2 regions of the Tepidibacillus infernus genome follow, and region 2 is predicted to be linked to the other one. Evidence: predicted binding sites of a transcription regulator. Region 2 holds the regulator's gene; the other holds the start of a gene.

Region 1 (3,716 bases), on a different contig from region 2:
CGATACCAAGGTATTTGCTAGGTACTCGTGATTCTCTCCCATTCCTCCTCGCGCAGGAACAAATAAGACAGAAGGCAATGGCGGTTGTTCAGGCATCATATAAGCGACCTCCGCAATTGTTGATCCTCCGGTTAAAGCCACAATATCCTTTTCATTTACCAATTGTCGAATAAGCTGAGCAGCAGCTCTTCCCATTTCTTTTTTAACCAATTCGTCTTCATCTGCGTTCCCTGAAATAACAACCACTTCAGGAAGCTGCAATTTTTCTTTTAATTGCTGTTCCAATTGATAAAGACCAAATAAATTTTTGATATATGGGGATACTTCTTCTAGAACTTCGTATCCTTCTTGACTTACTTTCATGCCACTTGTTTCTACATCGATTAAACCTTGTTGTTTCAAAAAATCAATTTCGGCTCTCAATATTCGTTCAGTAAAACCTAAAGATTGAGACAAACTTCGTCTTCCTATCGGTTGCATCAAGGATATATGATGTAGAACCTTATAACGTTTTTGCATTATTTCAAGTACATCTGGTACTAATTTCATTTGGAGTTGTAATAAATCCAAGACGAATACTCCCCTTTGGTCTAAAATAGTCCCACCTTTACATATTATGTCCCGCAGACTCCAAAAAAAATTCACTTCCCTTATATAATCATAACGAGAAATGAATAAAATCGCAACCCCATTTTCAAAATCTTTTACGTTTGGAAGAAGACAAGATACCTAGTTCATCCCGATATTTGGCTACTGTCCTTCTTGAAATTTCAATCCCTTCTTGTTGTAATAACTCCACAATTTTTTGGTCAGATAGTGGTTTTTGTTTATTTTCCCCATCGACCACTTTCTTTATTAATTTCTTAACATTTTCAGCGGATGTCACTTCACCACTACTTGTTGCTACCCCAGTATTAAAGAAATATTTTAGCTCAAAAATACCAATCGGGGTCTGAACATATTTTTGATTGGTAGCTCTACTTACTGTAGATTCATGGACACCAATTTCTTCTGCAATTGTTTTTAATGTTAAAGGTTTTAACTGTTTCGTTTCAAAAAACTGCCTTTGATATTTTAAAATGGCATTTGTTACTTTATATAAAGTATTACGCCTCTGTTCAATACTTTTAACTAACCATTCTGCTGCATTAAGTTTGTCTAATATATATTTACTTGCTTCTCCTTCTTGCCCATGAGTTTGAATGTATTGCCTGTAGTATGAGTTAATTTTAAGCCTTGGTACTAAGGTATCATTTACAATGACGATATATTCCCCCTCTATCTTTTCAATTGTAATATCAGGAAGGATATATCGAGCTGTTCCATTTTGAAAACCATAGGCTGGTGAAGGATTTAATGTTTTAATTAAATCAGCACATTGTTGCACCTCAAGCAAACTAATCCCGAGGGCTTGTGCGATTTTTTGAAACCTTTTCTCTCCTAAGTCAGTTAGATGATGACTAACGATTTTAATCGCTTTCTCATCAATCGGATCCATCTTCTTTAATTGGAGTAACAGGTTCTCTTGTAAATTTCTTGCCCCCACACCTACAGGTTCTAAAGAATGGAGTTGAGTTAGAGCTTGTTCAATTTCAGATAGATTTACTTGAAGTTGTTTGGCTAAATCAGTTAATGGAATTGTTAAATACCCAGAATCATCTAAATTACCAATAATAAATTTCAAAATGTGAAATTGTCTATTGTCAATCGCTAAAAAGCGTGCTTGTTCTAACAAATATTCTTCTAAAGTAGCTGTAGGAGTCGCAATGCGATCCCAAATATTAAACTCCTCCTCATCAGCCTTCATAACACCAAATGATTTACGGCTGTTTTGGTAAAAAAACTCGTAGCGTTCCATTTCTTTATCTTCTATATCAAAAACAGGGTTTTCTACAATTTGTTGATGTAGATATTCTGTTAATTCTATGGCTGGAAATTGCAGGATCGTGATCGCTTGACGCAATTCAGGTGTCATGATTAACTTTTGAGTTTGTTGTTGGTATAAACCATAACCTAGTTGCATGATGATCCCCTACTATCTTGATTTATTTGCTTTATAAAGGTATAATATAATTTGCATTTGCGCTCGTAGCTCAGTTGGATAGAGCACTGGCCTCCGGAGCCAGGTTTTGCGGGGGTTCGAGTCCCTTCGAGCGCACCATTGAAAATTCTTCGCACTACGTCGATTGTACATCATTGTTCGAGAAAGATTGTTGTGCCCTTTAGGGTGCACCATTATTAATTCAAACCTTCAATGGAAGGTTTTTTTATTTTCCTTTTTTAAAAACGTATTCAAAAATACTACCTAAGTTTATTTTAACAGAAAACGGGTAAACTAAGTGAAGGAAAATGATTGAAACATATTGTTTGACCTTTTTTGACCATTGAGGTATGATATGAATAGGTTGAGCATATTTTATTGATGATGATTCATTGAGAGGAGGACTTTAGATTATGAGTTACTTTATTCCTTATGTCATTGAACAAACAAACCGTGGGGAAAGAGCCTACGATATCTATTCCAGGTTATTAAAAGATCGAATTATTTTCTTAGGAAGTCCAATTGATGATGCGGTAGCAAACTCAGTTGTTGCCCAACTTCTGTTTTTGAATGCTGAAGATCCTGAAAAAGATATTAATTTATATATCAATAGCCCTGGTGGATCGATTACAGCGGGTATGGCTATTTATGATACGATGCAATTTATTAAACCAGACGTATCCACAGTAGCCATTGGTATGGCAGCATCAATGGGAGCCTTCCTATTAACTGCAGGTGCAAAAGGAAAACGTTATGCTTTACCAAATGCAGAAGTGATGATTCATCAGCCTTTAGGTGGTACACAAGGGCAAGCAAGTGATATTGAAATCCACGCAAAACGAATCATCGAGATGAAGAAAAAATTAAATGAGATTTTGGCAGAACGTACAGGTCAACCTCTAAAAAAAGTGGAAAGAGATACAGACCGTGATAATTTCTTAACTGCTGAACAAGCCAAAGAATATGGTCTAATTGATGACATCATTACCACCATTCCGAAATTAAAATAAAAGGGTTTGTATATTCCAACGCGCTCCGTTGTCCGTGTATTTCTCTTAATGAAAAATAAGGTAAGAAATACACTCCCAAAAGTCGCTGCTTATGGAATATACAAACCCCGAAATGATAGAGGAAAGCGCCACAGGCTATTTTCATGTGGCGCTTTTTTTCATATCATCTATTCATTTTCAAAATTAAATAATGATGTACTTAAGTACCTTTCTCCAGTGTCTGGTGCAATCACAACAACATTTTTTCCTTTGCCAAGACGCTTTGCGACTTGTTTTGCTGCATAGACTGCGGCACCAGAAGAGATTCCTATCAAGATCCCTTCAGTTTGTGCTATTTCTCTTGCTGTATTAAAGGCTTGTTCTGTTGTCACTTGAATGATCTCATCATAGATTGCAGTATTTAAAGTATCAGGTATAAAACCAGCACCTATCCCTTGAAGCTTATGTGGACCTGGATTTCCTCCAGATAAAACTGGAGAATCTGTTGGTTCAACTGCTACAATATGTATAGTTGGATTCTTTTCCTTTAAGACTTCCCCAACTCCTGTAATGGTTCCACCTGTTCCAATCCCTGCAACAAACCCATCAATTTTGCCATCCATTTGCGAATAAATTTCTTGGGCAGTATTTAATCGATGAGCTTTTGGATTGGAAGGATTTTCAAA
Region 2 (3,716 bases):
TATTTCATACACCAGAAAGTATAACTTTCTTGCACTTGTCATTTAGGGGTTTGTATATTCCATAAGTTGCGACTTTCAAAAGTGCCCTTCTCTCCTTAATCTTTATTCATAGAAGGGCACGGATGACGGAGCACGATGGAATATACAATCTTTTCTTATGAAAGTCGAAGAAAGTTATTGTGTTTTGAAAGCTAGGGGAGTAAAAAACGTTAAGTTGTTATATAATGAGAAATAATAAATGCACTTTTCTTCTTTAAGAAAGGAGTATATAAATTGAACAATGAAGTGGATACTATCATCTTTGATTTTGATGGAACATTATTTCAGACAGAAAAATTAGTGATTCCATCATTTGAGAAAACCTTTGCAAGATTGGAAGCTGAAGGGTATTACATAGGGAAAAAATTTAGTGAAGAGGAATTATTATCTGTTATAGGAAAGACATTAGAAGATATATGGCAAACATTATTACCTCATCTTTCCTTAGAAGCACATAAAAAAGCAAATGATTATATGCTCCATTATGAGATTGAGGGAGTAAGCGAAGGATACGGAGCTTTATACCCTCAAGTCATTGAGACTTTATTACAATTAAAAAATCAAGGTTATCGGTTGTTTGTTGCCAGTAATGGGCTAGAAACATATATTAAAGAACTTGCAAAAGCTTTTCGTATTGATCATTATTTTGAAGCAATGTATAGTGCTGGCGAATTTGAAACAAAGAGCAAAAATGATTTAGTAAAAAAACTGGTTCAAGATTATTCGATTGAAAATGGAGTAATGGTAGGAGATCGACAATCTGATGTTGAAGCAGGTAAAACGAATAAGCTTTTTGTGATTGGATGTGATTTTGGCTTTTCATCTAAGGATGAATTAAAAAATGCAGATGTGGTCATTCAATCCTTTGATCAAATTTTGGCAGTGTTGAATGGCTAGAATCAATCAAACAAGTGAAGGGTGTAAAAGAAGTATATCTTGGTTAAAATACAGAGTAGTATTCTGCTCTGTTTTTTTTATATAACCAATGCTTCAAAGATGAAAAGTTCGAGTAACTTTTAGGGAATTGGCAAAATACAAAATAGATATTATAATATAAATAAAGGTCAAAGTTAGTCAAAGTCAATTTTATTTCGATTGGAGGATAGAATGAGGAATATATCTGACATCATTGAACAATTTTTAAAAACCGCTCTTGAATTTAGTGACGACGGGGTTATTGAAGTTCAAAGAAGTGAACTAGCAGAAAAATTCCAAGTTGTTCCCTCCCAAATTAACTATGTAATCAGTACCCGTTTTTCACTAGAAAAAGGATTTTCTGTTGAAAGTAAAAGAGGTGGTGGAGGTTACATTAGGATAAAAAAGTTAGAAATTGAATCAAACGATTCTTTTTATAAGGCTTTAAATAAATTGATAGGGTCAGAAATTGCTCAATCACAAGCGATTACTATAATAGAAAGATTAAAAGAAGAAAAGATTATTAATGAAAATGAGTATTCCATCATAAAATCAATTATTAGTAGAGAAGTACTAAGTTTACCATTACCAATACGTGATCAAATCCGTTCAAATATACTAAAGGCAACATTAAGGGTTATTTTTTCGAAATAGAAGGAGGGAAGTTGAATGCTTTGCGAAAATTGTGGGGAAAAACCAGCAACACTTCACTTTACCAAAATTATAAATGGACAAAAGAACGAAATGCATTTATGTGAGCAATGTGCAAAGGAAAAAGGAGAAATCATACCTACTGATACAAATGTTTTTTCATTTCCCCAGTTACTATCAGGATTATTAAATTTTGACCAAATGGTACATGGTCATTCTCCAAATACATCTATGGATCCTTTACGTTGTAAAAATTGCGGTTTAACTTTTAATCAATTCAAAAAAACGGGTAAGTTTGGATGTAGTGACTGTTACCAATATTTTGAGCCTCAATTGGAACCCATTTTTAGACGAATCCATGGCAATAGTCAGCATAGTGGCAAAGTTCCTACTCGTACAGGGGGAAAAATAAAATTAAAGAAGGAACTTCGAGAATTAAAGGATCAACTTCAAAAAAAGATAGCTTTAGAGGAATTTGAAGAAGCGGCAAAAATTAGGGATAAAATTAAAGAACTTGAGCTCAAACTTACGGAAAGACGGGGTTGAGGCGAAATGTCATTAGATCGATTTTTAAGAAATCCAATAAGTGAATGGATGAGTGGTGCTGGACCTGAATCAGATATTGTGATCAGTAGTCGATTACGTTTAGCAAGAAATTTAAGAAATCATCCTTTCCCTTTGTTAGAAACTGATTCTGAAGCGCGAGCAGTAGTTGATGAAATCAGTAGGGCTTTGAACCAAGAAGCAATAAAGAAAATTAGTAAATTTGAATTAATTGAAATAGAACATTTAAGTGAGCTACAAAGAAGGGTTCTGGTAGAAAAACATTTAATCAGTCCAAATCTAGCTCATGAATCCCGTAGAGGGGCTGTATCGCTAAGTGAAAATGAAGCAATTAGTATTATGATCAATGAGGAAGACCATCTTAGGATTCAATGTTTATATCCGGGATTTCAAATTTATGAGGCTTGGAAAATGGCAAATCAAATAGATGATTTATTAGAGCAAAAGCTTGAATATGCTTTTGATGAGAAAAGAGGTTACTTGACCAGTTGCCCAACAAATGTAGGTACAGGAATTAGAGCATCTGTTATGCTTCATTTGCCGGCATTGGTTATAACGGGACAAATCAACCGAATCATCTCTGCTATTACTCAAGTAGGATTAACCGTTAGAGGGATATATGGTGAGGGAAGTGAAGCACTAGGTAATCTATTTCAGATATCCAATCAGATTACCTTAGGACAAACGGAAGAGGATATTATTGATAATTTACAAGGGGTCGTTAACCAAATTATCGACCATGAAAGACAATTTAGAAAAAACTTGCTTCTGGAATCTAAAACAAAGTTAGAAGATAGGGTTGGAAGATCCTATGGTATTTTATCTTATGCAAAAATAATGGATTCTAAGGAAGCAATGCAACGATTGTCAGATGTAAGGCTAGGAATAGATTTGGCGATGATTAAAGGTGTTTCATCAACAATATTAAATGAATTGATGGTATTGACTCAACCAGGTTTTCTACAATTGGATGCCGGTAATGTCCTAACACCAGAGGAAAGAGATGTGCGTAGAGCTACAATCATTAGAGAAAGATTAACTAAAAGGTAAAAAGAAGGAGGAAAAAATCATGATGTTCGGACGCTTTACTGAAAGATCACAAAAGGTTTTAGCATTAGCTCAAGAAGAGGCTGTTAGACTTGGGCATTATAATATAGGAACTGAACATATTTTATTAGGGTTAGTTAAAGAGGGAGAAGGAATTGCGGCAAAAGCTTTGCAATCTTTAAATATCAGCTTAGAAAAAGTTCAAGCTGAAGTTGAGTCCTTAATAGGTAAAGGCCAAGGGAAACCTATGACCATTTCCTATACGCCTAGAGCAAAGAAAGTAATAGAGTTATCAATGGACGAAGCTAGGAAATTGGGACATACTTATGTGGGAACTGAGCATATCTTATTAGGGCTTATCCGTGAAGGAGAAGGCGTAGCAGCAAGGGTACTAAATAATTTAGGTGTTAGCTTAAATAAAGCTAGGCAACAAGTATTGCAATTACTTGGAAACACAGAGGCGGTTTCATCGCATCAGCCGCATCACGCTAACCATAATA

The links. Region 2 encodes CtsR, which represses protease genes until heat stress. Its sites were predicted from a motif close to ATGGTCAATAAAGGTCAAACA; they were not measured.
Region 1: a site for CtsR is predicted at 2,365-2,385, ahead of clpP (ATP-dependent Clp endopeptidase proteolytic subunit ClpP). Genes of this name have one in related genera too.

The regions. Positions count from the first base shown of each region.
Region 1 covers NZ_JBLWFI010000001.1:1,875,668-1,879,383, forward strand. The annotation lists gene TEPIDINF_RS09465 (sugar-binding transcriptional regulator) at 1-549, opposite strand, end outside; gene rpoN (RNA polymerase factor sigma-54) at 695-2,023, opposite strand; tRNA gene TEPIDINF_RS09475 (tRNA-Arg) at 2,083-2,161, shown strand; gene clpP (ATP-dependent Clp endopeptidase proteolytic subunit ClpP) at 2,455-3,051, shown strand; gene cysK (cysteine synthase A) at 3,219-3,716, opposite strand, start outside.
Region 2 covers NZ_JBLWFI010000004.1:104-3,819, forward strand. The annotation lists gene TEPIDINF_RS14025 (HAD family hydrolase) at 274-936, shown strand; gene TEPIDINF_RS14030 (CtsR family transcriptional regulator) at 1,147-1,608, shown strand; gene TEPIDINF_RS14035 (protein-arginine kinase activator protein McsA) at 1,624-2,151, shown strand; gene TEPIDINF_RS14040 (protein-arginine kinase McsB) at 2,158-3,219, shown strand; gene TEPIDINF_RS14045 (ATP-dependent Clp protease ATP-binding subunit) at 3,239-3,716, shown strand, end outside.